Regions from separate parts of the Paenibacillus sp. ALE2 genome, predicted to be linked through region 1. Evidence: predicted binding sites of a transcription regulator. Region 1 holds the regulator's gene; each other region holds the start of a gene.
What was found. Region 1 encodes Rex, which represses fermentation and respiration genes when NADH is low (regulators of the CRP and FNR family bind a similar motif). Its sites were predicted from a motif close to TTGTGAAATATTTCACAA; they were not measured.
Positions count from the first base shown of each region.

Region 2: ACXHJ1_RS08835 (formate/nitrite transporter family protein) is a predicted target of Rex. The motif match lies at 3,030-3,047, and genes of this name have one in related genera.
Region 3: lpdD (prenylated flavin chaperone LpdD) is a predicted target of Rex. The motif match lies at 5,914-5,931, and genes of this name have one in related genera.
Region 4: adhE (bifunctional acetaldehyde-CoA/alcohol dehydrogenase) is a predicted target of Rex. The motif match lies at 4,349-4,366, and genes of this name have one in related genera.

Region 1 covers NZ_CM134213.1:4,046,899-4,054,554, reverse strand. The annotation lists gene ACXHJ1_RS17740 (hypothetical protein) at 1-228, opposite strand, end outside; gene ACXHJ1_RS17735 (cell wall elongation regulator TseB-like domain-containing protein) at 701-1,225, opposite strand; gene ACXHJ1_RS17730 (amidohydrolase) at 1,263-2,564, opposite strand; gene ACXHJ1_RS17725 (redox-sensing transcriptional repressor Rex) at 2,551-3,204, opposite strand; gene dinG (ATP-dependent DNA helicase DinG) at 3,232-6,114, opposite strand; gene ACXHJ1_RS17715 (tetratricopeptide repeat protein) at 6,272-6,904, opposite strand; gene panD (aspartate 1-decarboxylase) at 6,987-7,370, opposite strand; gene panC (pantoate--beta-alanine ligase) at 7,363-7,656, opposite strand, start outside.
Region 2 covers NZ_CM134213.1:2,022,132-2,029,787, reverse strand. The annotation lists gene ACXHJ1_RS08840 (molybdopterin-containing oxidoreductase family protein) at 1-1,754, opposite strand, end outside; gene ACXHJ1_RS08835 (formate/nitrite transporter family protein) at 2,110-2,955, opposite strand; gene ACXHJ1_RS08830 (FAD-dependent oxidoreductase) at 3,349-4,710, opposite strand; gene ACXHJ1_RS08825 (glutathione peroxidase) at 5,101-5,577, opposite strand; gene ACXHJ1_RS08820 (ABC transporter ATP-binding protein) at 5,693-6,586, opposite strand; gene ACXHJ1_RS08815 (LLM class flavin-dependent oxidoreductase) at 6,764-7,656, opposite strand, start outside.
Region 3 covers NZ_CM134213.1:3,176,403-3,184,058, forward strand. The annotation lists gene ACXHJ1_RS13890 (S8 family serine peptidase) at 260-5,773, shown strand; gene lpdD (prenylated flavin chaperone LpdD) at 5,959-6,309, shown strand; gene ACXHJ1_RS13900 (hypothetical protein) at 6,318-6,905, opposite strand; gene ACXHJ1_RS13905 (DUF4190 domain-containing protein) at 7,127-7,498, shown strand; gene ACXHJ1_RS13910 (hypothetical protein) at 7,592-7,656, shown strand, end outside.
Region 4 covers NZ_CM134213.1:3,888,493-3,896,148, forward strand. The annotation lists gene ACXHJ1_RS16885 (sugar phosphate isomerase/epimerase family protein) at 1-525, shown strand, start outside; gene ACXHJ1_RS16890 (ThuA domain-containing protein) at 545-1,276, shown strand; gene ACXHJ1_RS16895 (winged helix-turn-helix transcriptional regulator) at 1,520-1,864, shown strand; partial or broken gene ACXHJ1_RS16900 (DODA-type extradiol aromatic ring-opening family dioxygenase) at 2,570-3,323, shown strand; gene ACXHJ1_RS16905 (Crp/Fnr family transcriptional regulator) at 3,466-4,182, opposite strand; gene adhE (bifunctional acetaldehyde-CoA/alcohol dehydrogenase) at 4,442-7,054, shown strand; gene pflB (formate C-acetyltransferase) at 7,382-7,656, shown strand, end outside.

The DNA of each region.
Region 1 (7,656 bases):
AACCACATCGACTAATCCGGCCACATCCGCCTGCGGTTTGAGATCTAGTTTCAATACCACCTGATCCTGTTTAATATCTATTTGAGCGCTTGTCACGCCTGGATATTGAGATACCAGTTTTTCCAGAGGACTTTGCATTGTAACCTGACGGTAAATGAACCATCCTCCAAACATTAACAAGGCTGCCAAAACGGCCGCCACAACAATAGGAACTGCACGCAATTTCAAACAACATCCTCCTCTCAAAATGTAAAACCCAGAAGAAACGGGACGAATGTCAACAAACAACCAAATTGCATGATCTTATAATGATCAGCAACTCATTTTTCTATCATTTTTGTCTATCACTTATAAAATATAGTATATCATAACGTAAATCTAATATCGAAGGCAATGTGTGGAGGAGTTGTGATAAGGCAAAAAAATGCTTCCTGGCTTTTAGTCCAGCTTTGCGGAGCAATAAGTAAAAAGACGCAAATACGAATTAGATCGTATTTGCGTCTTTTTTTATTACTTTCAATCATTCCAAGCTATATAGACTGAGTATTAAAGTTATTTGGAGTGGCCCATGGTTGTCAGCCAGCGGAGTGGAACACTTGAATCTGCAGAAGCGAAGCGATCGTAAGATCAAATAGACTACGCAGCGCTCCTAACGCTCTTGGGTACTCCCAAGCCACCAATCCACACTCTTAACATGGTGCTAGTAATTAGGCAAAGTATACTTTATCCCCGTCGATGCTCCATCTGAGAAACGGTAAAAGGTATAGTTGTGATGGCTTTCATCATCGTAAAACAGTTGCCATACATATTCGCCATTGAACACACTCGGTTGGAGCCTTACAATTTTTGCATTTGGAAGTTGCTGCTGAATTATCGCTGTCATTTTTTGCTCGTCGACTCCGTTTTTCATCAGCTCGGTATGAACACCGCTTGGATCTGCGGCAGGTATGTTAGGTTTCCCCTCCATTTTTTGAAAAGGAACCCACACCATTATATTTTCATTCTGTGCGTTTTTTCCTTGAACTACCCAATATATCTGATCCCACACAGACTTCCATGTCTGAGTCGTGCTAACCAGACCACCTGATTGCTTGGCCTTCATGATAGCGGCATTTTTCTCAGCCACCTGGTCTTGAGTAACATACGAATAATACCAGAAAATGCTGACCAGGATCAGTATTACGGCCAAAATGGCGACCGCTATCCATTTCTTCTTATTTTTCAAACCTGTGCTTCCTCTCTAAGGGGATGTGACACCTAAATTAGCGCGACAGCAGCCCTTCAAAGGCGGCTTGTGCCTCATGTTTGATACGTTCCTCGTCCATCGTCAAGCATTCGCCATTTTTCACAACCTGACGGCCGTCTACCCACACATGAGCCACGTCTTTGGCACTTGCAGAGTATACGGCATGAGAAATAAGATCTGTACGCGGCAAGAAATGGGCCTGATCCAGATCTAGCGCGATAAAGTCAGCCTTATTGCCTGCTGCCAGCGCTCCTACCTCTTTTAAACCAATCGACTTTGCACCATACTCTGTTGCCAGACGTAGTGCTTCATTTGCAGGAACTGCCGTTGGGTCGCCAGATACTCCCTTGTGAATGAGTGCTGCCAGACGCATTTCCTCGAACATATCCAAGTTATTATTGCTGGCAGGACCATCTGTTCCGAGTGAAACAGTAACTCCTGCACGCAGCAATTCAGGCACTCTAGCTACACCACTTGCCAGCTTCAAGTTGCTGCCTGGATTATGCGATACCGCCACACCTCGTTCCGCTAACAAAGCTATTTCTTCGTCGTTCAAGTGAACGCCGTGGGCAACAAGTGAAGGACGGGAGAAAAAGCCAAGCTTATCTAAGTGTGCAACTGGACGCAAGCCGTAGTCGCGTACGTTTTGTTCAACTTCGGCGATCGTCTCGGACATGTGCGTATGCAATGGTAAATCGAGATCATGTGCTGCTTGAACAAATTTCTCAATAAACGCAGGCGGGCATGTGTATGGGGCATGAGGAGACATCATTGTTGTGATACGTCCGTCTGCTTTTCCATGCCAGTTACGCGCAAAAGTCACGGCCTCAGCTAGCTTGATCCGCTGTTCTTCTTCTGAACAGAGTCCAATGGCTCCACGCATCAAGCTTGCACGAATGCCCGACTCTTCAGCTACACGAGCCACCTCATCCATATGATCGTACATATCCAGGAAAGTCGTGGTTCCACCTTTCAGCATTTCCAGCACTGACAAAGAAGTTCCCCAGTACACATCCGTAGATGTAAACTTGGCTTCCATAGGCCACATTTTTTCCTGAAGCCACACTTGAAGTGCCAAATCATCTCCATACCCTCGCAGCAGAGACATCGCCGCATGACCATGAGTATTGATCAGACCAGGTAAAAACAATAACCCCTTGCCGTCGATTGCTTCTGTCTCTTCCTCACCCGCAGGCAAAGTCTCGCCAATGTAAGTAATACGGCTATCCTCCACAATCATAAAACCATGGATTACCCCAGCCTCGGGTCCATTCACGGCAAACGAGCCGTTTTTAATCATCCATTTATTCACTGTCATATTGTGCTTCTTCCTTTCCGTCCTCCAGATAATAAGCGAGGCTAAGCAAATCAGTTGTAAAGTCTGTGGCATGTATCCGAATGTTAGCCGGTGCCTTGAGAATGATAGGTGCAAAGTTCAAAATCGCTCCAATTCCACTCTCAATCAGCCTATCAGCTACGTGCTGTGCCTCAAAATCAGGTACAGTAATAATCCCGATTCGTATATTTTTTTCTTTCACAGTCGCTTCCAGTTCATCCATCGGCTGTACGACCAAAGTATTGATTCTGGTCCCAACCTTATCCGGGAACGCATCAAAAACCGCCACAATCTTCATATTGTCTTTTAAATAAGCATTATAGTTCGATAGGGCTTGACCCAGATTACCTGCTCCGACCAATACTACATTAATTTGCTGGTCGATTTTCAGGATATGGCGTATTTTCTCGATTAGATAAGAAACATCGTAACCGATGCCCTTCCGACCAAAATCGCCAAAATAGGCAAGATCTTTACGAATTTGGGCCGGATTCAAATCTAACCTCTGTCCCAGCTCTTGAGAAGAGACCGTAGCCACCTCCCGTTTGTGCAGTGCATTCAGATAACGTAAATATACGGGTAATCTCCGTACGACAGCCTCTGAAATTTTATCTGATTTCATACTTGCTCCCCCTAATTGTAACGGACTTTAAGTGTCCGTCCGTTGTGCCTCTGTCTCCGGGGCGGATTGGAGCCATTCAGCGATGCGGGGCACCATTTGCTCCGATGGCATATGCTCCATTTTTGGTCCCGGTAACGAGTACAAAAAGTGCTTTCCATAATAGGATTCGATCACACGCGTATCGTAAACGATGACGACTCCGTGGTCGCTCGCTGTACGTACCAATCGCCCAAATCCCTGTTTGAAGCGAATAACTGCTTGTGGTACAGACAGCTTCATAAATGGATTCTTCTTCTGCTGCTGGAGCAACTCGCTTTTAGCCTCCAGTAACGGGTGGTTGGGCGGTTGAAACGGCAAGCGAACGATAGCCAGACAAGTCAAAGCTTTCCCTGGAATATCGACGCCTTCCCAGAAGCTACTGGTTCCCAGCAATACAGAAGCTTTCGCTTCCTGAAAACGGCGGGTTAGCTTGCTGCGACTCCCACTGTCCACACCTTGTCCTAACACGGTAATATCGCTGGACGCTAACGCCTCTTTGAGCGGCTCATACACTTGCCGGAGCATCCGATAGGAAGTAAACAGAACGAGCATTCTCCCCCGCGTCGCCTGGGCAGTCGCTCCTAGAGAGCTAACGAGCATCTCTACAAAATGTGCATCTCCTACACTGCCCTTCACACTCGGAAAATCTCGCGGAATGACCAGCAACACCTGATCCCTATAATTAAAGGGTGATGGGAGCTGTGACGTCATTAATCGTCCTTGATCTGCGGCCTCCTGCAAACCGAGTTGATCGGTCATGTACTGAAACGATTTATCTACCGATAAAGTAGCAGATGTCAGAATAATACTTCTTTTTTTGTCAAAAAACATTTCTTTCAACTGGCGGCTCACATCGACGGGCACCGCATAAAATTGCAATGATTTACTACGGAATTGTCCACTCGCTTCAAGCCAATATACGGTTGTTTCATCATCGAGTCGTATAAAGAAGCGCAAATTTTCCCTAATCCCCGCCAAATCCTTAAGCAGACCCGTGATATCTGTAATGAGACTATCCGCCGCATAATCGTCATGTTCTTCCTTGACATCCAGCATCAGCTTGTCGCCCTTGCGCAAAATTTCGCTCAATGTTACATAAAGCTGATTTTCCAATGCCGCCGCCTGATCCCACTTTGCAGGCTTGGCTGACGGTTTGAGACGCGAAGAAAATTGCCCCGTTTCACCTGGTGTGGCATCAGTTCGCTCCGGCAACATGCCAAACAGCTTATCGCTTAGTAAGTCCCAAGTTTCCTTAACCTCTAACACAAGTGGGTACAACTGATCAATGACCGAGGCCCATTCCGTCGACTTCTCATGCCCCGACTTTGCCAACTGCTGACGTAACGAAGGCAATTGCCCATTCTTGCTGTCCTTGAACAATCGAGTCAGCGTATGCACGAGTGTGAAATATTTCATATGCATGCCCAGGTGCTTACCAGCTACTTCCTCTAGATGATGTGCCTCATCAATCACCAAGTGTTCATAGCTAGGCAGCAGCTGATGACTTGCTTTGACGTCGGTGAACAGCTTGGAGTGATTCGTTATAACCACATCCGCTGTTCCTGCTTCATGACGTGCACGATGATAGTAGCATTTGCGGAACCATGGACAAGAACGACCAAGACAGGACTCGGAATCACTAGCAACCGTTTCCCAAAAATCCCCTCCACGATTGCTCAGGTTTAGTTCCTCGTCATCACCGGTTTCTGTCAGAGTCAGCCAGACAATCATTTGAGCCGCTGTAATCAAGTCTTCCTTTGGTGTCGCGAAGTCTCTTCTGTTTATTTTATGTTCAAACTTACGCAGACACAAATAATGCCCCCGTCCCTTAAAGATGGCAGCCCGGAACGGGAAGGGAATCACTTTTGTCAGCATCGGAATATCACGCTCTCGCAATTGCTCCTGCAGATTAATGGTATGCGTGCTTACGGTGACCCTCTGCCCATATTTTACACTGTGATACAGTGACGGAAGCAAATAGCCCAGGGACTTCCCTGTTCCTGTACCCGCCTCAATCAACAAATGCTTATCTTGACTCAGGGCTTGATTTACACCCTCAATCATTTGTATCTGCGCCTCGCGCTCCTCATATTGGCTCAAGGATGAACGCAAATTGTCCCGTACATCATCCATATACTCCTCAAAGGAAACGCCTGACAGTGGATTCGGATCATCTTCTCTGCGTGGAGCAGTCAGTTCAGTCCAATCTTCCACTTTAAGCGCAAGCTGACGAAAAAACTGATGTTTCTCCAAATCCTGAATAGGATCTAGCTCTTTCTCTTCTCGTATGCCATCAAGAAACCAACCCAGGTCGCTGTCTTCCTCTGCGAACAAATCGCTAAGCCGCTGTATCGTTATCAGAGGCAGTGCTTGAAGCTCACCCAGACACTTTAAAAACACCTCAGCCGTAGCCAACGCGTCGCTGTCTGCTTGATGAGGGCGGTCATGCGCCAGACCAAACTCTGAGGAAACAAAACCTAGCTGATAAGAAGATAACGATGGAAACATAATTTTCAGAAAATCCATCGTATCCAAAATTCTACCGCTAAAGGGTAAATATCCACACCGGTCCAAAGCGCTTTGCAAAAAATTAAAATCAAACGCCACGTTATGACCGACGAGTACGACATCGTCCAGCATAGGCACGAGCTCCATCATCATTTCTTCGAGTGCAGGTGCATCCTTGACGTCATCGTCTGTAATTCCGGTCAATCCGGTGATAAAAGGTGGAATAGATCTGCCAGGGTTTACATAAGAGCCGTAAACACGGGAAATGCTGTTATCATGATCTATAATTGCAAGTCCGACTTGAATGATGTCATCCGCGGACTGGGTGCCTGTCGTTTCAAAATCCAATACCGCAAATTTCATTCGAGCTTAATCCTTTCTTATGACACATACAATAATAATAACTCTGTATAATAGCATAGCAGAAGATTGCCTGTTTGGAAATTAAGACAGCCAAAAAAGACGATGCACACGCCGCCTAAGGAGGTGGGCATGCATCGTCTTACTCGGTGTCTGACAACTACATCCAGGTCAACATGGAGCTGTCGTAGCGAAGCTTTTCGACACCGGACAAACAGGCTTGCATATTGTGCAGTGGCTCGGGCAACGTTGGATCGAACTGATGCGCGAGAGCAAAATATTTTTGCGCCTCTTTTACGTCAGCCTGCTTTGCCATCAAACAACCCAGCGCATTATAGATGACCGCTTTTAGCCCTGGCTGTTCAGTCAGGTGCAGCACCTTTTGAAACTGGCTTATAGCCTCTGCTGGATCATCCAGTTGAAAATGAGCCATTCCCATATACATGTGACTCTGCCAGCTGTTCGGAAAATGCTGTAGCACCTGCTCAAATTGCTGGATTGCCTCCGGGTACATAAGTAAGCGATAATACCCCTGCCCCCGGTTAAATGCCGGTAGCTCCTTTTCAGGCAGCTCAGCGTCAGACATGTCGGCCTCTGCAGAAAATCCTGCTGCACGCAGGTAAACCATTTTTTCCTCAAAGGCCAGCCACTCATCCATAATTCCGTCACTCATTCTCCGCAGCAGACTCCAGTGCTGTAGCAGCTCCTGTCTGCGGGGGCCCTGGGCTGATGGGTAATGCTTCACGATATCATCTAACATGCTGTTCATTTCTGCGAATACATGCTGGAACATGTGCATCCCGCCCTTACGAAAGATGGATTAATACACTCACATTTTTCGCTTAAAAGACGGGTTTCATCCGCATTCCCATTCATTACATGATCGTTGCATGTACTTCCTTGTTCATCGTTTGGGCTGGTTTATTATGTTCATCCACAAATACCACAGTTGGTTTGTATGTTTTGGCCTCTTCATTCGACATGGAAGCATAGGAAATAATAATGACTGTATCACCGGGCTGGACCAGACGGGCTGCCGCACCGTTGAGACAAATCACGCCGCTCCCACGCGGTCCGGGGATCACATAGGTTTCCAGTCGAGCTCCATTATTATTGTTTACAATTTGAACCTTTTCATTCTCCAGTAGATCCGATGTCTCCATTAAATCCTCATCTATGGTGATACTTCCCACGTAGTTCAGGTTAGCTTCGGTAACCGTCGCGCGGTGAATTTTTGATTTCATCATAGTTCTAAACATGGGAAAGTACCTCCACTTTCTGTATTCTTATATTATCAATCAGTCGGGTATTCCCAAATTTTACGGCTAGCGCAACAATGACATCTTCTTGCACATCACATAGGCGCTGCTCAGGGCGAAGGGGCTCCAGGCCAGGAAATGTTAATACTTCAATATAGTCAATATCTGCCAAAGGAGATGAGGCGATGGTCGACTCCACCATTTGATGCAACTGCTCAATCGTAATGGTGTTCTGTACAATATCTTCGCTCACTTCTTGCACCTTGCGCAGTGACTGGGACAGCAC
Region 2 (7,656 bases), 2.0 Mb from region 1:
TGCTCTCCGTCATACCCTTCGACCAGCGGTACATAGGAGGGCAATGCAGGCAGACCTGCTTGTTTCATCTTTTCCGAATACAACTCTATCTTGCCTGAAGGCGTAGTTAAACGCTCCAAATAAGTAGCCTTTGGCGTCATATCGAGCTTTACAAAAGGCGACTTTATTAAGGCATCCAAGGTTACACCATTGAGATAAGGGTTCGTTGGATTATCAAGCGCTCCTGCGATCATATCCTCTTCACTTTCCGTAAAGGCAGCTTCATCAAAGCCCATTGCCTGTCCGAGCAGGCTAAATAGCTCATAATTGCTTTTGCTTTCCCCTAGCGGATCAATAACAGGCTTCTGCATCTGGATATAGTGGTGCCAGTACGATTTGTATAGATCTGTTCCTTCAAAAGAAGACGCAGCAGGCAGCACAATATCTGCATAGCAGGCCGTATCGGTAAGGAACAGGTCATGAACAACCGTAAACAGATCCTCTCGTTCAAATCCCTCCGTTACCCGTTGCGAATCGGGTGCTACAACTACTGGATTACTACAATATACGAATAACGCCTTAATCGGCTGTTCCTTTTGTAGCAGCGCCTCTCCAATCCGGTTCATGTTGATCACCCGGGCATCCGGGTTCTGTCGCAGATCAGGACGCTCCAAATGGGCGCTGTTAATCTTGGCATAAGCGCCATTGGAGCGCGACGCTCCTCCGCCGTGCTTCAACCATTGTCCAGTGAGTGCAGGCAAGCATGTAACTGCGCGTACGTTCATACCGCCATTATCATGATGCTGAAGCCCATTTCCAATATTGATATAGGCCGCTCGCGCCTTTCCATACATTTCCGCCAAACGGATAATATCCTCTTTCGGCACGCCGGTAATCCGCGAAACCCGCTCTGGTGTATAGGTCTTAACATGCTCGCGCAGTTCCTCGTGACCTACAGTATAGCGATGTAAAAATTCGTCGTCTGTCAGTCCCTGATCAAACAGTACATGCATAACCCCCAGCGCAAGCGCCGTATCCGTACCCGGATATAATGGAATGAACCAATCCGCCCATTGCGCCGTCCGGTTGCGATGAACATCAATTACGACCACCTTAGCACCTTTTTTACGTGCTTTCTCAGCCAATACGACCTGATGCATGTTGGTGCTAATGACATTTCCACCCCATACAATAATGAGATCTGCATCTTCTGTATCCTCCGGGCTCGTGCCGCCCTTAAACCCCATAACGGATGCCCAGCCTTCATTCCCAGCCACGCTACAAATCGTCTGATCCAGCTGGCTTGAACCTAGTGCATTGAAAAAGCGACGATCCATTCCATCCACACTCAATACGCCCATATTGCCATAAAAGCTGTAGGGGAGTATGGATTCCGGTCCATCCGTACGTATCAGCTCCTTGAACCGACCTGTAATGGTATCGACCGCTTCCTCCCAGCTAATTCGTTCAAATTTCCCTTCCCCTTTGGCACCTACACGCTTCAACGGATAAAGCACCCGATCCGGATCATATACGCGCTCGGTCATATTGCGGACTTTGTTGCATATAGCCCCTTTGGTAATGGGATGATCCGGATTACCAGTCACCTTGACTATCTTTCCATCTTCCTTGTGAAGCAGGAGCCCACACGTATCCGGGCAATCCAACGGGCATACAGCCGGAAAAATACCATTCTGCTGCTCCGTCATCCGCTGTCCTCTTTGTAGATTTTGTTGAAGTGTGGCCTCAAGAGGCGCGCTATTGCGATGATCCATGGTTAAATGCTCCTTTCCGTTACCGTTTCCAAAAATTACACTGTTCTTATCATATCTACAGCTTTGGCCTATGGCAAGAGAAGGATTTTACCACACAGTAGCTCTCCAAAATATAAAAAAATCCGTCTGCTGCATAGAGCAAAACGGATTTTAAAAAGTAAAATTATTTTTTTATCATTCTGTTTCATCATTACATACCCAGGGTAAAAGAGATCAAGGCATTATGGACGAGAGCACACTCATCCTCCATGCCAAATCATGGACCACTCCCAAAAAAATCCGCCATGACAGGTTTCGTTCCCCCGGGCCTGTCATGGCGGATTTGCTTTGTTTATTGCTTCATAAAGTAACGTGATTATGCATGATCACTCAACGGCTTGGATGTAACTGAAGAAGTAGTTTGAGGTTCATTCACGGAATGTGTGTTGGCTTGAGTTTTTTTCAGATAGGCCAGCCAGTAGGCTCCAGCCACAAACAGACTGCCTCCTACCAAATTCCCCAACCAGACCGGAATAAAATTCATAACATACTCTGCCCACGAAAAATGACCTGCAAATATAGCCGCCGGAATGAGAAACATATTGGCAACAACGTGCTGGAATCCAATAGCAACAAAGGCCATGGTCGGGAACCAAATTCCCATAATTTTGCCGCCGATAGAGTCTGTGCTATATGCCATCCATACAGCCAGTGCTACGAGCCAGTTACATCCTATACCTGATATAAAAGACTGCAAAAAGCTTTCATGCAGCTTATGTCCTGCCATATCCACCACTTTATCCAGGTAAGGACCCGTTTCGGTCAAGCCTAGAACATGCCCAAAGAAAAACGCAACAAATAATGCACCTGCAAAATTACTGAGCGTAATAATTGCCAAATTACGAAGCATGGCCCCTGTCTTAATTCGCCCTGCCCATCTCGCCAAAGGGACTGCCATCATATTGCCGGTCAGCAATTCCCCACCAGCTATCAAAACTAACACCAGACCTACAGGGAACACCGCAGCTCCAATAAAGGTAGCAATGCTTCCCCATTCTTTAGGTGCACTTGCAATAACGCGTATATCCAGCAAAAACCCGAGTGCAATAAATGCACCTGCCAAAAATCCCAATACCACCGCCACAGTCCACGGGTTGTTCGCCTTGGCCACTCCTGTTTCCACCGTCTTTTCGGCAATTTGCCCCGGTTTATAGCTTGCCATCTGCCCCCGCTCCTTTAATATCTTTTAAACAAAATATTCTTCTTTCATATTTTATTTAAAATCAGTGATTTTGTTTGTGAAAAAAATCACTTTCTCAACTATAAAAAAAACAGCCCTCGAAAAAGGACTGTCTTTCTATTTTATTACATCTACTGCTACTGCGCTGCTATGCGCTTTACATTTAATTATATTCTTCCTTTTCAACGGCTTTCAAGAACCAAAGTACTCCGCCCAGACCGATGGCTGCGACAACTACAAGAAAAAGGATATAAAACAAACCCATTATCTACTTCTCCCCCTAATCCTTATGCTCTCTATATTGTACTATAAGGATTCATCCGTACGCTTTCAGATTGTTGACAAACTTATGAACAATGTCACAGACAAATCGGATTATACAGTAACTGGGTTCCGTTCGGATATTGTAGGCAATGCCTGCAAACCTGCCGCGTTCAGGAAATTCCAAGGCTTGTTATAGTGCGGCTGGAAGAAGAAATCGACAAAGGCCAACTGATCAATGGTCATATGATTTTGAATGGCTACAGACAGGGTGTTAATGGATTGCGTCAAATCGACCTTCGACATAATTTGTGCCCCAACAATTCTCCGTGTCTCCTGCTCATATACAACCTTCAGCAACACCTTTTCAGAAGTCGGCATAAACTCAGGACGGTAGCTGTCCTCAATGGTTACAGCTTCTACAGTCATCCCCTCGTCCGTTGCTGCGGCTTCCGTCATTCCTGTTCCCGCAATATTATCTTCGTAAATTTTGATACCCGAGGTTCCTTGTGTTCCCATGTAGGCAATGGTAGGTTGTACCAGATTACGCGCCACCAGCGTACCCATACGAACCGCATTGGTCGCCAATGGGATATAAGCTGTTTTGCCAGTCGGATTATAACGAATTGCACAACTGTCGCCTGCTGCAAACACGTCTGGGCAGCTACTTTGCATATAATTGTCCACAATGATCGCACCGTTAGGCAACATATCTACCTGACCTTTGAGCAGATCCGTTTGAGGTCGGAAACCGATACAGAGTATAACAAGCTCTGTTTCATATTCTCCTTTGGAGGTCACGACCTTACTTACTTTACCGTTAGTCCCCTCAAAACGACTTACTGTCTCGCCAAGTACCAGCTTAATGCCATGTTCTCTCAGGGAATTCTCAATCCGGTCTGTATACTCATGGTCTAAATACTTATTCAATATACGATCAGCACTGTCGATCAGCGTTACGTTCTTACCGTTCATTTGAAAAGCTTCTACCAGCTCAACACCAATGTATCCAGCTCCCACGACAGTAATGTTCTGTACGTGCTGGGCTTTCTCTATGATTTCATTCGAATGATTATAGTTTTTGCAGAGCAAAATATGATCAAGTTCAATGCCTTCCAGCTTCGGAATAATTGGCCACGATCCAGTAGTCACAATCAATTTATCAAATGTATCCGTAAATTCCTCACCGGTTTGGAGATTACGTGCATGCAGCGTCTTGCCCGCTGTATCTACACTCGTTACCTCATGAAGCATCTTGGTCACTACACCCATATCAGCCAGTTGATCTGGGGACGAATAAAACAATCCGTGCGGATCTTTGACGACACCACCTACATACAGTGCAATACCACAAGATAAAAATGAAATATTGTCATTACGCTCATAGACCGTAATTTCGGCATCTGGATAACATTTAGCTGTGTTGACTATGGCTGCCGTACCTGCGTGTGTACATCCGATAACTGCTACTTTCATGTTGAATTCCTCCTTGGTGTGTGGGCATAAAATGTATAATAATTGTGAATACTTTCACTTATATAACTCGTTACTTCTTGTGATTTATTTCACTTCATGTGCTTATTATAGTGTGATATTTTTCACATTACAATAGCTTTTTATGATATTCACAATTTGTCCACATTTTAAAAGGCAAGGATATCTGAACTCAGCCGTTTGCTGAAATCTTTTTTGCTCCATTCAGTTTTCCCTACCTGCCTCTTGATTATGCTCCTGGAACAGACTTTCACACGATACGTCAATCTTTAGGCAAATGCGTATGTAGGGAATAAAAAAAGGTCCGTTTCCCCTAAGACAAGCGGAAATCAGACCTTGTTTACACATATACTTTGGAATTACACGAAGCTATTATAATAACTGCTCAATGGCAGTTTTCATCGCTTCTGGTGACTCCTTGGGCTCAAAGCGTCCCACAGGCACACCTTCACGATTCACAATGAATTTTGTAAAATTCCACTGAATTGTACCATCTTCCTGTTCTCCAGGCTGTTGCTTCTTCAGATATTCAAACAGAGGGGCTGTATCTGGTCCGTTCACATCCACTTTAGCGAATACCGGGAAATTAACCCCGTAATTCAATTGGCAAAATTCAGCCGCTTCCTCGCTGCTGCCCGGCTCCTGACCGCCAAACTGGTTGCAAGGGAAGCCTAAAACAACGAGTCCCCGATCCTTATATTCGTCATAAAGCTTTTGCAAATCCCCATATTGCGGGGTAAGTCCGCACTTACTAGCGGTATTCGCAATAACCAGCACTTTACCTGTGTAAGTTTCCAGAGAAACCTCCTGATTGGCTGGTGTTACGGCATTATATGAATAGACAGACATATAGCATCCTCCTTCGTGTCGCTTGGTTTAGGTTCTCAACCTATTTTACCCAAAACGTGACGGACATGCCAATATTCACAAAACCTTACCGTGATGCTGCCACTTGGCGCACCCTCTAACCTCTTGCTGCTACTTGTGGTCTAGCATCACGCCGCTCGGCAACAGAACCCACCGTTTGTTTCTCTTCTACATTCATTCCCTTTACTGCTTGGCTTACCGCAGGCTGACCAGCCAAAGCATACGGAAGACAGAGTGGTACCCCCGTACGAGGATCAGTAACAATATCCGCCTCAATCCCGAACACCTCACGCAGCACATCTGGGGTCATAACCTCCGTCGGGGCTCCTACCGCCTTCGCTTTCCCTTTTTTGATCGCAATCATATGCTGAGCATAGCGGGCTGCGTGGTTCAAGTCGTGCACGACCATAACAATGGTGCGTTCTGCCGAAGTATTCAGATACTCTAGCAGATGCAGCACTTCCAGTTGATGCGCCATATCCAAAAATGTAGTCGGCTCATCCAAAAACAATATATCCGTATCTTGTGCAAGCGCCATAGCAATCCAGGCACGCTGACGCTGCCCCCCAGAAAGCTGATCAATCGGACGATCGTGAAATTCGCTCATTCCTGTTACTTGGATGGCCCACTCTACCATTTTGCGATCGTCCGCTTTCATGGAACCAAAACCTTTTTGATAGGGAAAACGTCCGTATGATACCAGTTCCGTCACGGTCAATCCTTCCGGTGCCGTCGGATTCTGCGGCAAAATAGCCAACTGCTTGGCTACCTCCCGGGTGGATTGCTTATGAATGGATTTACCATCCAACAGAACGCTACCGCCTTTAGGATTCATGATGCGAGCCATCGTTTTCAAAATGGTCGACTTACCGGAGCCATTTGCACCCACCAACGCTGTAATTTTCCCTTGCGGTATTTCTACGTTCAGATCTTCTACTATTAATCGATCTTCATAAGCAATATCCAGATTTGCCGTTTTCAGACGAAACATTTGGAATCATCCCTTTCCCTAATCCAATATATATAATCACGGGCTTAACGCACGACATTCATCAAAACTTCATTCTATCTTTATATAATAAAGATATTGATAATCATTATCAAGTGTTAACTCACAAAAAAAGATCACAGCCCTCAAGCTGTGATCTTCTGATTCTGGCCATTCGCATTAAGCCTGTACAGAGGACAGTCCAAATGCTTCAGCCATGAGACGTATAGATTTCATTTTGGCATCGAAGTCGTGAATAATGCTCGCAACCATGATCTCCTGTGCATTATAGTCCTTGGATAATTGCTCAAGCTGACGCTTGACCTGTGCGGGTGAACCAACCACCATACGCTTGCGATTCTCACGAATGCGCATCCGGTCAAATGGCGTATACGGATACGCAAGCGCCTTTTCGACGGAAGGTGTTCCTGCGGAACGCGTTCCCTGTTCCAAAAGCACCAGGGACAAGTCCATGCTGGAAGCCAAACGATTGGCCTCCTCTTCAGTATCCGCACAGATCGCAAATACGGAGACAAGCGAACGCGGTTGGTCACTATGCTGGGAAGGCTGGAAGTTTTCCTGATATCCCTTCATAGCACCTGTGCCGCCTTCACCATTAATAAACTGCGCGAACGCAAAGCCTACGCCACGCTCGGCGGCCAGACCCGCGCTATCACCGCTGGAGCCAAGCAGCCACATTTCCGGCACAGTCTCTACGAGCGGCATCGCCTGTAGCGAACCGAAGCGATGCTGGCTGCCTGTGCTATCGTGCAAGTAGGCTAGCAGATCATCCAGCTGCTCGGGGTACAGATCAATGCCGCCCCGCATTTTCCCCTCATGCAAAGCTCTGGTAGCAATCGGCATTCCTCCGGGCGCTCGCCCCAGACCCAGATCAATGCGCCCCGGATACAATCCCTCCAGTACCCGGAAGTTTTCCGCTACTTTATAAGCGCTGTAATGGGGCAGCATCACACCGCCCGACCCTACCCGAATCGTCTGGGTACGAGCAGCCAGGTGTGAAATCAATACCTCGGGGCTGGACCCTGCAAGATTAGAGGCAGCATGATGCTCGG
Region 3 (7,656 bases), 870 kb from region 1:
CTTCGAAATGCTTCTGCTTTTTCTCCTAGGTATCTACTGAATTTCATCGCTTCTCTATTGGGATTGTAAACTCACCTATGAAGTACTGCCATCTATGAACAGCCAAATATCTTTTTGAGCCTCTTATAATCTATGAAGGAGGTGGTGGCTAACACATCGTATTGCGCAACTCGCGTGTTTGATGTGCAAGGCATGAGGTCTGACTCTTGTACAGGTTATTCCAGAATCATTAAACCTAGTAAAAGGAGTGGAGAAGTAATTGATTAAACCTAGACGTTTCAAGAAACCGTTATCTATTGGACTCTCTTTGCTTATGGCCTTTTCATTTGTTCAACCCGCTTTGGCGAAAAACACCCCGGATGGCTCCAAGCTGGAGCTGAAATCAGCCTCGCACAAGGTCACGACCGCGAAGGTATCCGCGAAGCTGACCAAACAGTTTGAGGAGAACAACTATGTTACCTATTTGGTCAAATTAAAAGAACAGGTAGATACGAACAAGGTTTCCAAAAATGCTCTTCAAAAGGCTTCACTTGAGAAAATAACACCTTCCGCTGCCAAAATGGCTGTGCGCAGCCATGTGATCAGCTCTCTACGTGAAACGGCTTCCAGAACCCAATACGGGCTTGAAAGTTATTTGGATAAGGAATCGGAGAGCGGCGGAGTAAAGGAATATAAAAGCTATTTTATAGTCAATGCTTTGGCTGTCACGAGCACCAAGGAGGTGCTGGATCATATCTCGAAGCTGCCTGAGGTCGATAAAATTGTACCGAATGAAACACGTTATCTGCAAAAGGTAACGGTTGATAAGCAGCCAGAGGACACAGGCACCCAAGCGGCTGGAACCGCAACGGCAGCAACAGCAGGAACGGCAAAGTCTGACACAGCCCAGAAAGCTGTAGAACCGGAAAAGGGCGATGGCAAAACATCGGCATTGCCCGGTAATACAGGCAAGAACGCTGTGGACCCGTCCACAGTGGAATGGAACATATCCCATATTAACGCACCACAAGTGTGGGAAAAAGGAATCGACGGAACCGGAATCGTGGTCGCCAACCTCGATACAGGCGTTGACTACACGCATCCGGCCCTGCATCGCAAATGGCGTGGTCTGGATGCGGCAGGCAATGTCGTGAATCCAGAATTGAGCTGGTATGATCCGCATAGTCATGCGGCGCTTCCGGTCGATCAAGAAGACGATTCCCATGGTACGCATACGATGGGCACGATGGTTGGCTCCGAGGAAAATGGAACGAACCGAGTGGGCGTTGCCCCCGGTGCGAAGTGGATTGCGGTGCGGATTTTTAATCCGGAAACGACGGATGCGATTATACTGGACGGCGGTCAATGGCTGCTTGCGCCAAAAGATGCCCAAGGTAATCTTCATCCCGAGCTTGCTCCAGACGTAGTGAACAACTCGTGGGGAGGCGGACCGGGTCTTGATGAATGGTTCCGGCCTGTAGTTCAGGCCTGGCGGGATGCTCAAATCTTCCCCGAATTCTCCGCAGGGAATACCTCACTCTCCAATCCGGGCGGACCTGGATCGGTAGCCAATCCGGCCAACTACCCAGAATCCTTTGCCACGGGGGCAACCGATATCAATGATAAACTGGGAAGCTTTTCATTGCTGGGACCCTCACCTTACGGTGAGATCAAGCCCGAAGTCTCCGCACCGGGAGTAAATATCCGATCATCTGTAGCCGGTGGCGGTTATAAAGGTGGATATAACGGTACTTCTATGGCGGGTCCTCATGTAGCGGGTCTTGCTGCTTTATTGCTGCAAGCGAATCATTCTCTTACCGTGGATCAGCTGGAGGAAATTCTGGAAAACACAGCTACCCCTCGGACAGATAGTACATATCCTACTTCGCCAAACAATGGGTATGGACATGGCGTCATTAATGCACTTGATGCAGTCGGATCTGTCATGCAGGGTCTGGGCTCTGTATCCGGTAAAGTCGTAACGGGTGGCGACGATCTGGAAGCGCCTGTTCTTGAGCATACACCGCCTGCAGCTGCATTTGAGGGTATTGATATCCCTTTGACTGCACATGTAACGGACGATGTCGGCGTAACAGCCGTTGAGGCCTTTGCCAAAACAGCGGGTTCGTCAAACTATGTATACATTCCGTTGGAGCGGACCTCTGGAGACAGCAAAGATGGTACATATCAAGCGTCCATTCCGACCTTTTTGGTGGATAGCAAAGGTTTGGAATACTATATCCGTGTAAATGATTTCGGTAATAATGGTTTTGAAACGGAAGTATATAAGGTGAATGTCTCCAAAGGTGTTAAACCAGGCTACACACAAGACTTTGAAAAAGACATTGCCGGTATTAATATCGGGGGTCAGGGTAGTGTTTGGAAATGGGGAACCCCGACAAGCGGCCCTAAAGGCGCACATTCGGGTACAAAGGTCATCGCGACCAATCTCGAAGTCCAATACCAGACCAACTCCAACAGTTATTTTGTGGCCCCTCCAATTGATCTGACTGAGAGTTCCAAAGGGGCACTGGTCAGCTTCAAGCATTGGTACGATCTTGAAAACAATTCTGATTTCGGCAAAGTGTATGTAGCGACCACAAACAATCAGAATGCGTTTGAGCAGGTATTATCGTTTACTGGCACCAGCAATGGCTGGAAAACACAATATCTTGATTTGCGAGCGTTTGCGGGTCAAAAGGTATACCTCCTGTTCAACTTTACTAGTGACAATACAATCGTGAAAGATGGCTGGTATATTGACGATCTCTCCATTCAGGAACCAGACAGCGTTGCACCTGCTGCCCCTGGTCATTTGACTGCTGAAGCAGATACTGTGGGCAACGTTACACTCGCCTGGGGTGCTTCCTCTGATGAAGATGTGAAGCAGTACAAGGTGTATCGTTCAACCCAGTCCGGTAAAAATTATACTTCCATCGGTACAACCTCTGGGCTGACCTACACGGATACGATCACTGTCGGTGGTGCGACCTATCATTATGCAGTGGCGGCCGAGGATTATAGCGGTAACGAAGGTGTCAAGTCGAACGAGGCTTCACTAAGAGTGGACGTGCCGGATACGCTGTATAGCGATCATTTTGATGGCAGTTCAGACAATGGTTGGACTCATTCCGGGACCAAGGATGAGTGGGAACGCGGCATTCCTAAGGAAGTAGGACCGGAAAGCGCAGTGTCCAAACCGAATGTGTGGGCCACCGATCTCGATAGCAACTATGAGAACGGTGCTGATTTTTCACTGGTTTCTCCAAAAATTAATTTGAATGGTATACGCAACGCAACACTGACCTTCAACCACTGGTTTGAAATTGAAGGCGGCTATGATTACGGATATGTAGAAGTGTCCAAAAACAATGGCGACACGTGGAGTGAGCTGGGTAAGTTCTCGCATAATACAAGTGGTAAAAAATGGGCACCTGTTTATTACAATCTGGACAGCTATACCGGCAATGAGATTCAAGTTCGCTTCCGCTTGAAATCGGATAACAGTGTGAACAAGAATGGCTGGTATATTGACGATTTCCGTGTGCTAGGTGTTCCAGCTTCGACAGTGACCAAGGATATCGTACCTGAGTCCAATATCAAGCTGGAAAAAGCAGAAGAACAATTCCCACTGTACAAAATTACAAGCACTGAAAAGAGTGAATTTCAGGAAAAAGTGAAGCCGGCAGAAGCATCAGTGGATCGTGGACGTGTCGGTCTCGACAGTCTTCCAGCTAGTGCTACGGTTACGGTACTGGAAACCGGACGTTCGGTGAAAACAGACCCAACCACGGGCAAATACAGCTTCACTCATGTAGCGGGTGACTATACGCTGAAGGCCGAAGCCTACGGTTACGTGCCTCAGACGAAAGCAGTTACGATTGAAAATAACAAAGTCATCAGAGCAAACTTTAGTCTCCAGGCTGTCCCACACGGTACGATTCACGGGGTCATCACCGACAAGCAATCTGGTGAACCGATCCAAAAAGCGAAAGTATTGGTGCTGGAGGATGCACGTATTGCTCCTGCAGAGACGAATGAGGCTGGAGAATTTACGCTGGACGTGCTGGAAGGAACATACACATTGTCCATCGCAGCCGAAAATTACTATAGTGACAGTATTTCCGTTACGGCTCCTCCAAACGGCAGTGTAGAAGCGAATGTCACGTTGAAGCCTTTCATCGGTTTTCAAGGAGGCATCGCCTATGATGACGGTACAGGAGAAAATGCCAGAGCCTTTAACGCGGCAGGCAATTCATGGGCAGTGAGAATGACACCTGAGTCGGAAGTGGCACAGGTGACAGGAGCATCACTGTTGTTCTGGAACTCTGCTTTCCCGAATCCGGGAGGAACAGCATTCCAATATTCTGTCTATGACGCCTCCGGTGCAGCAGGAGCACCTGGACGTCTATTGGCTGGTCCATTCGACGGAACAGCTGTACGGGATGAGACACAATGGACGACGGTACAGCTTCCAGAGCCGGTGACGGTTCAAGGCGATTTCTATATTGTATATACACAGTCTGCGGTAGGCACACAGTCGCCGGGCCTTGCTACAGATGAAAACAGCCCCAATGCGCTTCGCAGCTGGCAAGGTGTAAGCGGCACATGGAGCCAATCCCCTGAAGAGGAAGGGAACTACATGATCCGGGCGATCGTCAGATATCCGGTCAACGCTCCAACGATTACAACTCCTACGAAGGCAACGTATACGCAGGAGGATACGATTACCGTAACAGGAACTTCTCCGGCAGAAGGAGCTGATATTCAGCTCTTTAACGGCAAAGAGCTGGCTGGCACAACGAAAGTGAAGGATCGTCAATTCAGTTTGTCGGTCGATCTTCAGCCAGGTGCTAATCCGCTAAGTGTTCAAGCGGCGGTATACGGCAAAGTAACGGATCGTTCCGAGCCGGTGGTTGTAACGCTCGATCAGACTAAACCGGGTCTGATCCTGACTTCGCCTGGTGAGGGAGCACGTACGAACGCAGGTGTGGTCAGTGTAACCGGTACGGTGTATGACGAGTTCCTTAGTGAATTGACGATTAACGGCGAGCCTGCTGAATTCGGAAGCGACGGCAGCTTTAACAAACGTTTGCTTATCAACGAAGGTGAAAACCAAATTACGGTAACGGCCAAAGATCTTGCCGAAAACGAAACGAGTGTTACACGCTCGGTGTATGTCGATACAGCGCTGCCAAAACTTGAAAATATTAGTCCTGCTGAGGATGTACGTATCACTCCAGGGCAGCCGATACGGGTATCTTTTGACAGTGCATCTGGTTTGGAGGCATCCTTCCATGTGGAGTTGCCCTTTAACCTGTCCACTTTGGCCCGTAATGAAATTCCATTAAATGAAACTTCATCAGGTCACTATGAAGGTATTTATCTCACTTCATCTTCTCTGAACCTGGAAGGCGGAGTCATCGTGATCCGGGTAAGGGATGCGGCGGGGAATGAAGTGGAAACGGAGGCGCCGGGAAGATTGTATGTAACCCATGGTGGAGGAGAGGGGCCTGGTCCGAATCCACCTACATCGAATGAAAAGCCGGTAGCTATTATCCAGGCGAATGACTCAGCCAAGAAGAACAAAAATGTACAATTTAACGCCAAAGCCTCCCGTGATGCAGATGGTGAGATCGTCAGCTACAGTTGGAATTTTGGCGATGGCGATACGGCGGTTGGTTCGAAAGTGAAGCATAAATTCACCACAGCCGGAACGTATACCGTGGAACTAACAGTGACGGATAATGACGGCGCAAACGGTAAGGCAGTGCACACCATCACGATCCGTTAACAGCAAGTAAGAGCAGGGGATAGAAGATTTTTTAGAATGCAATGCAGGCCCACAGCAAGCCACTGTTAATAGAGGCTGCTGTGGGCCTTTTTTAATTTGTCCAACAGTTTAGGAAGCGATACAATGAATAGTACTCTATAAAGTGAATCGTTTCACAATAATATTTTTTAGCAGGAGAGGATCATATGATTCATTTGGAAAAAGAAAGCGGACGTATCCGTCTTGTACTCGATGCCTATTTTATGGGAGAAGATATCGTTGTGCTCATATCAGGCGGTGATCAGCCTCACTTGGGGACGATTACAGCAGGGGCTAGGCTTGAGCCGATTCAAACCGTGCAATTGCAAAACCACAAGGAATTTTATATTACTGAAGAAATTGCAGTTCGCTTGCGTAAAGAGTTTGCGGGTAACTTCGCCATTTGCTGCGGGACGCATTTGGATCATGCAACCAAGGACGAAATCCGAGTGTTGACAGACATGGCTATACAAATGGGAAAAGAGCTCATTGAAGAACTTAAGCAAGTACGCTTGTAGCGACCTTTTTAAGTGAACTCCTGAAAGAGTAGATTGCGATAGGGATATTTACTAAAGGGATACTTAAAGAGCAATGCAAATCCATTATCCTCAATGTCTACAGATTTTAGCGCAGAGGATGGAATTAAACTACGGATCATTACCTGAACTGCACGCTGGTCTTGCCTGTTGATCGCTTTGGCTAAGGCAGAAGCAAAGCATTCATTGCGTGCCAATTCGCGATACAGCGGAAAAACGGCTTTGGCAATGGCGCGATGAACCTTCGGTTCAAATGTAAACTGCACCATCCCAGGTGGAATCGTCGTACCGTTCGTATAATAAAGCATTGGTGGCTGAGCTAAAAAGGAAACAAAGTAGCCGATCCCATTTGTGCCTAAGCCTTGCTTGGCGGCAAATGGCGCTACTGAGCAGAGAAGGGATTTCATCCGATCCAAATTACCCTGAACGACAGCTCGTGACCATTGGACGGCAAAAGCACGTCGGGTTGCAATAGCTTTGTAAAATGGCAGCATGGCGGCGGATATTTTCCGAAGTGTCTCTGCATGTAAACGTTGGTGAGGCGAGCCCTTTCTGCGGGATGTTCCACGATATAACATAGCTCCGTCCTCCTTGGCAGGATGCTCTCATGGAGCGCAATTTATCTGTAATAGGTACAATACTGTATGCCCGGTTATCTCAAAAAGTGCTAAGATGCTATGCTGCTACTTGTTAACGTTCTAATTTGAAAAATTGAAATAAGTACTGTCCTCATTTGTAAGATTGTGGTACCCTAGAACTTATATATTGTTATTATAATTATTGGAGTTGAATTAAACAGATGAGTGACTTGTACAAGGAGCCTCGATCTTCCGATCCCTTTCAGGAGCCGAACGATTATAACGCCCCATTTAACCAGCCCCCAGTAGTTCCACCTACAAATAGTAAAGCTGTTGCGTCGATGGTGCTCGGGATTTTATCTGTTGTCATTCCCTATCTTGGGTTGATCATCGGAATTGTAGGTATTATTTTGTCCAGTCTTTCCCTGAAGGAAATTAATCGTCATGGTGAGCAAGGCAGAGGCATGGCTATTGCTGGACTGGTATGTAGTATTATCGGCACACTAATTTATGCATTGATTATCATTTTCTTGGTTATTGTTTTTGTTGTGGCGGCTTCCAGTGGCGACTCGGATATTTTTTCAGACATTTAATGAATTAAAGAATGCTTGAGTCAGACCAACCATTCACGATTTGCCTATTGGATGCTATGATAGAGGGAGTCCAATCAAGGAGAGTGAAGCTGTATGGCACGTACTCAAACACAAAAAGCGTTAAGCAAGGCGAAACGCGCCGGGATCTATTGCGCGGC
Region 4 (7,656 bases), 160 kb from region 1:
CCTTACTGGACCGAGACAGGTAAATTTGCAGCAGATCACCATGTTAAAATAGGGCTGGAGTTACACGGGGGCTTCTCCGTGCATACACCAGCAACCTTACTTCGTTTGCGTGAAGCGGCAGGAGAGGTCATTGGTGCTAATTTGGACCCGAGCCATATGTGGTGGCAGGGAATTGATCCCGTACAGGCGGTTCAAATTTTGGGCCGAGAGGGAGCCATCCACCATTTCCATGCCAAGGATACGACGATTGATCCGATCAATGTTAATAAATACGGACTTACTGATATGCAGGAGTATACGAATATGTTAGATCGTGCATGGCAGTTCCGTACTGTGGGCTATGGTCATGATGTAAAAACCTGGGCAGATATTATCAGTGCTCTGCGTCTGGTGGGATACGATTATGTAGTGAGTATTGAGCATGAAGACGGTCTGATGTCTGTAGAAGAAGGCTTTACTAAGGCTGTCCATAATCTTCGCCAGGTCCTGATTGAAGAACCGCTTAGCGAGATGTGGTGGGTCTAACCTAATAGGGGGAACTGTGATGATTAACGTCACCATTTGGAATGAATTTCTGAACGAGAAGTTAAATGAAGAAGCCAAACGGATTTATCCTAACGGCATACACCAAGCATTGGCTGACGGCTTGGCAGATGAAGGTTTTGCCATTCGAACAGCTACTCTGCGTGATAATGCCGAGCATGGTTTGGGAGAAGAAATCCTCAATTCCACAGATGTGCTGCTGTGGTGGGGACATAAAGCCCACGATCAGGTGAGCGATGAAGTTACAGCGCGTGTCGTCAAGCGTGTGCAGGAAGGGATGGGCCTCATCGTACTGCACTCAGGCCATTTTTCTAAGCCATTTAAAGCTCTGATGGGCACCAGTTGTGATTTAAAATGGAGAGTTGCAGGAGAGCAGGAGATTATTTGGTCAGTAAATCCGTCACATCCCATTGCAGAAGGGATAGACGCCAAAATTCTCTTAGAGCAGGAAGAGATGTATGGAGAGTTCTTTGATATTCCTGCGCCGGATGAACTGGTCTTTATCAGTAACTTTGAAGGCGGCGAAGTATTTAGAACTGGATGCACCTTCCATCGAGGCAGTGGTAAAATATTTTATTTCAGACCAGGGCATGAAACCTATCCAACTTATTACCAACCTGATATTTTGAAGGTCATTGCTAACAGCATCCGTTGGGCTTCTCCGACAAGTAATAAAAAACCAATATATGGTAGGAGTGAACCAGTAAGGCCTCTTGGTGGAGTGTTGGTATAGTTACAATTATCATATTATGATAAATTCTATAAAGAACAGATTTACAGGCGGAACCTCTGGGATTCCGCCTTTTTGTATTTAACGAATTAGACATATACCTGCCGCATTGGTTTGTTGTATAATCAGTTTTGGTCATGGCAACTTTATCATCACAGGTAATTAAATTTAAGAAAGTGTTTTCTTTCGGGATAAAGTATGCTAAAATGATATATACTAACAAAAGGAAAGCTTTATCAAACCGAAATGCAAAAGAAGGTGAAAAATTTGGAGAGTCAACCGCAATTTACAAAAATGTGTCCGCGCTTTGAAACCGCCTTTTCATGTCTAGGTAAGCGCTGGAATGGATTGATTATTCAATCCATGATGAGCGGTCCCAAGCGGTTTAAGGATATTTCCAATCTGATTCCCACAATGAGTGACAAAATGTTATCAGAGCGGATGAAGGATCTGGAAAATGAAGGGATTCTTACACGCCATGTATATCCGGAAACTCCTGTCCGCATTGAATATGAGCTAACCACCAAAGGTCGTGCACTTCAGCCGGTTATGGAGCAGATTCAATTTTGGGCTGAGGAATGGATTAGATGATCACCAAACTCATTAAGTGTTTTTCATAGCAAAACAGCCTTTTCCTAGGAAAAAGGCTGTTTTTTTATTTTGTGATAGGCAGTACGGCTTAATAGCTTTTAGCACGGCCTGCTACTGAGAATACTCCGGCTGTTGTACGGCGGGGGACACGGGATTGAATATCCAGTGCGGCTGTACGAAATGTGCCTAAGCACGAGTGGCAAAGTCTTCCTGCATAAATGGGAGAACGGCAAGACTCGCAAGGATAATCAAGCTGACTGTATGTGGAGGGAAATTTGCCTGCTCTTACCCAATCTGTGAGCAAATCCATAGGTGTGCCAGTCACATCACTGAGTTGGCGGGTATGAGTAGAAGGATGCCTCCATAGATAGTTAGAACAGCGGTCAAAGAATATATTTTCTTCTTGAATACAAGTGCTACACAGGTTTCTAAGATTTTGACGGAAAATGGAACCGCATTTTGGGTAATTCGAAGTATGTATCTCCATAGAAACCAGTCCTTTGTATCGGAATATAGTAGTATTTTAAAATTTATTAGTTACATATTACTATGACTTTATACCTATATCAATCTTTATTTAAAGAAATTGCTGATCTTTGAGTATATGCTGGCATCGAGATTGACATTACTCTATTACTTATGTATTATAACTTACATAAAGTTACTATATGAATAAAATAAACTGTATACGATAAGGAGATTTTAATGATACCATCTTTATTTTTAGCCCACGGATCACCTATGCTTGCTATTGAACAGACGGACTATACTGCATTTTTAGAGCAGTTGTCCTAAGGCGATTGTTATCTTTACAGCTCACTGGGAGACACAAATGTTAACGATTAGTTCAATGGATGACATATACGATACAATTTATGATTTTGGAGGCTTTCCACCGGAACTGTACGAAGTGAAATATCCAGCACATGGTTCTGTTGAACTAGCTAATAAGTTGAAAAAGTTATATGAACAAAACGGCATCGATGTACAAACTGATCGGGTGAGGGGACTGGATCATGGTTCCTGGACATTGTTGCATCGTATGTATCCTGAGGCAGACATTCCGGTAGTTCAGATTTCCGTAAATCCGTACCTCTCGCCCAAAGCACAATTTGCCATTGGTGAAGTGCTGCGTGAGTTGGGAGAACAAGATATTCTGGTCATTGGCAGTGGCGTGACTGTCCATAATCTGCGTATTGTCAAATGGGGAGAAACGAAAACGGAACGTTGGGCAATTGATTTTGATGACTGGATTATCGAAAAAGTGCAAAGCGGAGATATAGAAGCTTTAGATCACTATGAAAGCGAAGCGCCGTATGCTCGTCAGGCTGTACCTAGAGCAGAACACTTTGTACCGTTGTTTATTGCAATGGGTAGTGGCGACCCTGCAAACAAAGCTAAGGTCATCCATAGAAGCTATGAGATGGGAAATTTAAGTTATCTATGTTTGCAGTTTTAAAGTGGGTAGGCAGAAGAAGGTCGAGTTATGTGCTTTGTTACTGTCCCGTCCGTTCTCTAAAAAATGGGGAGTGGAATAAAATTAGGGAGTGTTATAAGCTAATAATGGCTTACAGCACTCCCTTTTACATTAAAAAAATTTATTATATCCGGCAAATCTCACGTGGGCACAATTCACAATGACATACACCTTGCAGCATTTCCAAATCCTTGACAACAATCATACCATTATCGTATTCGACTGCATTTTTCTTACGCAGATCACTGAGCATCCGATTTACACTTTCCCGGGTAGCACCGATCATATTTGATAAGTCAGTATGAGTAATCTTTTTATGAATCAGAATATAGTCGCCGTGAGGCTCACCATAGGTGTTGCATAGTCGGATGAGTGTGGAACATAGAGCGCCAGGCTTGCCGTACATCATCAAATCGCGGAACTTGGTCTGGGTAATGCGGTGATGCGATCCCATCCATTTCATAAAGTCAATCGCAAAATCACAATGCTGACAAATAAGCAACTCCAAATCTGTATGATCGATTACGCCAATATCACTGTCCTCCAGAACCTCAGCAGAAAAGGAATGCTTAGTGCCGAAGAAAGGATCAGCTTGACCAACAAGATCGCCGCTTTGATACATATATAGAATAAGTTCCTTACCCTCATCCGTAGTTTTGGTCACTTTTACGCGTCCGCGCTTAATATAAAACAGCTTATCCGCTGTATCTCCTTCCCAGAACAGATGCGAACTTTCTGGCATAACTCGATCTTTCATCATCACTTGCAGCCGGTTGAAGCTGGCCTCCGAGAAGCAACAGGTGTTGCCGCGGGCTTCCATTACATTTGTAGGGTTTCTCATCGTCCATTTCCCCTTTGTATCCTATGTTATTTTATCTGCAACTTGATCAATTCAAATTCATTATATACCTGTGCAATGCGTTTTTGGGGCAAGATGAGGGGGTAAAAGTGGCAGAATTCCAAACTTTGTGATTTAATTCACTTCATAAAATAAAATTTTAAATAGATTGTGAAAAAAATCACAAAATATCTTAGAAAGCTGTGTTACGATCAGTGCGTGAACAAGAGATAGTACACGAGATAACAGGAGGATGAGGGAAATGGCTGTTAAAAACGAGGTTATCCAAAAAGAGCAAAGCGCAGAGCAGTATATTCAAACGCTGATTGACCGGGCGAACCGGGCACAGCAAGCTTTCATGAGTATGAATCAGGAGCAGATTGACGAAATCGTACAAGCTATGGCACTCGCAGGGATGGATAAGCACATGCACCTCGCGAAGTTGGCTGTTGAAGAAACAGGACGCGGTGTGTACGAGGACAAAATCACCAAAAACATGTTTGCAACAGAATATGTCTACCATAGCATCAAAAATGAGAAAACCGTCGGTGTCATTGAAGACAATGACTTTGATAGTTTTCAAAAGATAGCTGAACCAGTCGGTATTATCATGGGGATTACTCCAGTAACAAACCCAACTTCGACTACGATGTTCAAAGCGTTAATTGCCATTAAAACACGTAACCCAATCATTTTCGGCTTCCATCCATCTGCTCAATCGTGTAGTGCGGAAGCAGCCCGCGTCTTGCTTGAAGCAGCTGTTAAACATGGTGCTCCAGCGGATTGTATTCAATGGATTGAAGCACCTTCGATGGATAAAACAAATGTACTGATGAACCACTCTGATGTAGCGTTGATTTTGGCAACTGGTGGATCAGGCATGGTTAAGGCAGCTTATAGCTGTGGTAAACCTGCACTTGGCGTAGGTCCTGGTAACGTACCTTGCTTTATTGAGAAAACAGCCGATATCAAACAGGCCGTGAACGACCTTATCCTTTCTAAATCTTTTGATAACGGTATGATTTGTGCTTCGGAACAAGCTGTAATTATTGAAGAGCCTATCTTCGAGCAAGTGAAGAAATTGATGATTGCTAATGGTTGCTACTTTGTAAATAAAGAAGAGGCAGCTAAGCTCACTCAAGGAGCTATGAATGTAGAAAAATGTGCAGTGAACCCGGCCATTGTCGGCCAGTCTGCTGTAAAAATCGCTGAAATGAGCGGTATTACAGTACCGGCAGGAACCAAAATTTTGGTCGCTGAAATTGAAGGAGTAGGAACCAAATTCCCATTATCTGCGGAAAAATTGAGTCCGGTATTGGCTTGCTACAAAGTAAAAAATGCAGAGCAAGGTATCCAACGTGCTGCTGAAGTCGTAGAGTTCGGCGGTATGGGTCACTCGTCAGCTATCCATTCGCAAGATGAGGATGTTATTGCTCGCTTCGCAGACCGTTTGCAAACAGGACGTATCATTGTAAATGCACCTTCCACACATGGCGCAATCGGTGATATTTACAACACCAACCTTCCTTCGTTGACACTTGGTTGCGGTTCGTACGGTCGTAACTCGACTTCGTCGAACGTATCTGCAGTTAACTTGATTAATGTGAAAAGGGTGGCGAAACGGACGGTGAATATGCAATGGTTCAAAGTACCTTCCAAAATCTATTTTGAAAAAAATTCGACACAGTATCTTGCTAAAATGCCTGATATCACACGTGTAGCCATTATCACTGACCCTATGATGGTGAAACTCGGATATGTGGACCGTGTCATCCATTATTTGCACCAGCGTCAAACACCGGTTGCTATTGAAGTGTTCTCCGAAGTAGAGCCAGATCCATCGACAGTTACGGTAGAGCGCGGTACTGAAATGATGAGACGTTTCCAACCGGATTGCATCATCGCACTCGGCGGCGGTTCGCCAATGGATGCTGCTAAAGGCATGTGGATGTTCTATGAATATCCGGATACTGATTTCAATAACTTGAAACAAAAATTCATGGATATCCGTAAACGGATTTACAAGTACCCACGTCTGGGTCAAAAAGCACAATTTGTGGCTATCCCTACAACTTCGGGTACAGGTTCGGAAGTTACATCGTTTGCAGTTATTACGGACAAAAACCTGGGCAACACGAAGTACCCGCTGGCTGACTATGAGTTGACTCCTGATGTGGCAATTATTGACCCTGTGTTTGTATATTCGCTGCCTAAAACTGCTGTAGCCGATACAGGTATGGACGTTCTGACCCATGCTATCGAGGCTTATGTGTCTGTAATGGCCAATGATTATACAGATGGTCTGGCAATTAAAGCTATTCAACTGGTATTCCAATACCTGGAGCAATCGGCTCTGACTGCTGATAAGCTGGCTCGCGAAAAAATGCATAATGCTTCTACACTTGCAGGTATGGCGTTTGCTAATGCATTCTTGGGGATTAACCATAGTCTCGCACATAAATGGGGCGGACAATACCATACAGCGCATGGCCGCACGAATGCTATCTTGCTGCCGCACGTTATTCGCTACAATGCGAAAAAACCGACAAAATTTGCATCGTTCCCTAAATATTCGCACTTTGTTGCAGATGAGCGCTATGCAGAAATCGCACGCATACTGGGACTGCCTGCACGTACCACTGAAGAAGGGGTTAACAGCTTAATTGACGCGATCCGTAAGTTGAACAAAACACTCGGTATCGAGGAATCGTTCCAACAACTTGGTTTCGATCCAAAAGACTTTGAATCACGTGTAGATTATTTGGCTGACCGCGCTTTTGAGGATCAATGTACAACTGCAAATCCAAAGCTGCCGCTGGTTACTGAATTGGCTGATGTATACCGTAATGCCTTCTACGGACGCTTTGATCAATAATATAATAGTATGAAGAGGCTTGTAACTAAGCATTTTCCTATACAATACCAATGCAGGCTCTCTATATAGAGAGCCTCTTGGTTTGGGAAGGGAGGTGAACGGCAAGGCTAGAGGTATATGCGTGAAGCTAGGGAAAATAAAGTGACAAAAATCACTCATATTGTGATTTTTGTCACATACTACACTCTATCATTATTCTACAATAAGAGTGTAAGAAAGGTCCCGACACTGAGCGTAAGGCATCGGTGAAAAGGCCGGGCTCAAGAAATAGTTTAAACGTGAAAAAAATCACAAGTCCGGAAGACCAAACAATTTGGAGGGATTTACATGTCGGTGATTGAGAGAGAATTACAAGAGCAACAATCTGGCTGGAGAGGTTTTAAAAAAGGAAAATGGACTAAAGAAGTTAACGTCAACGATTTTATTGAAACAAATATCTCACCTTATGTGGGCAATGAAGAATTTTTGGTTGGTCCTACCGCCAATACAACTGCATTGTGGGAAATTGTATCTGATCTTACTAAAAAAGAGTTGGCAAACGGCGGCGTTCTTGATGTAGACGTAAATACGCCATCCACCATTATTTCACATAAACCAGGCTA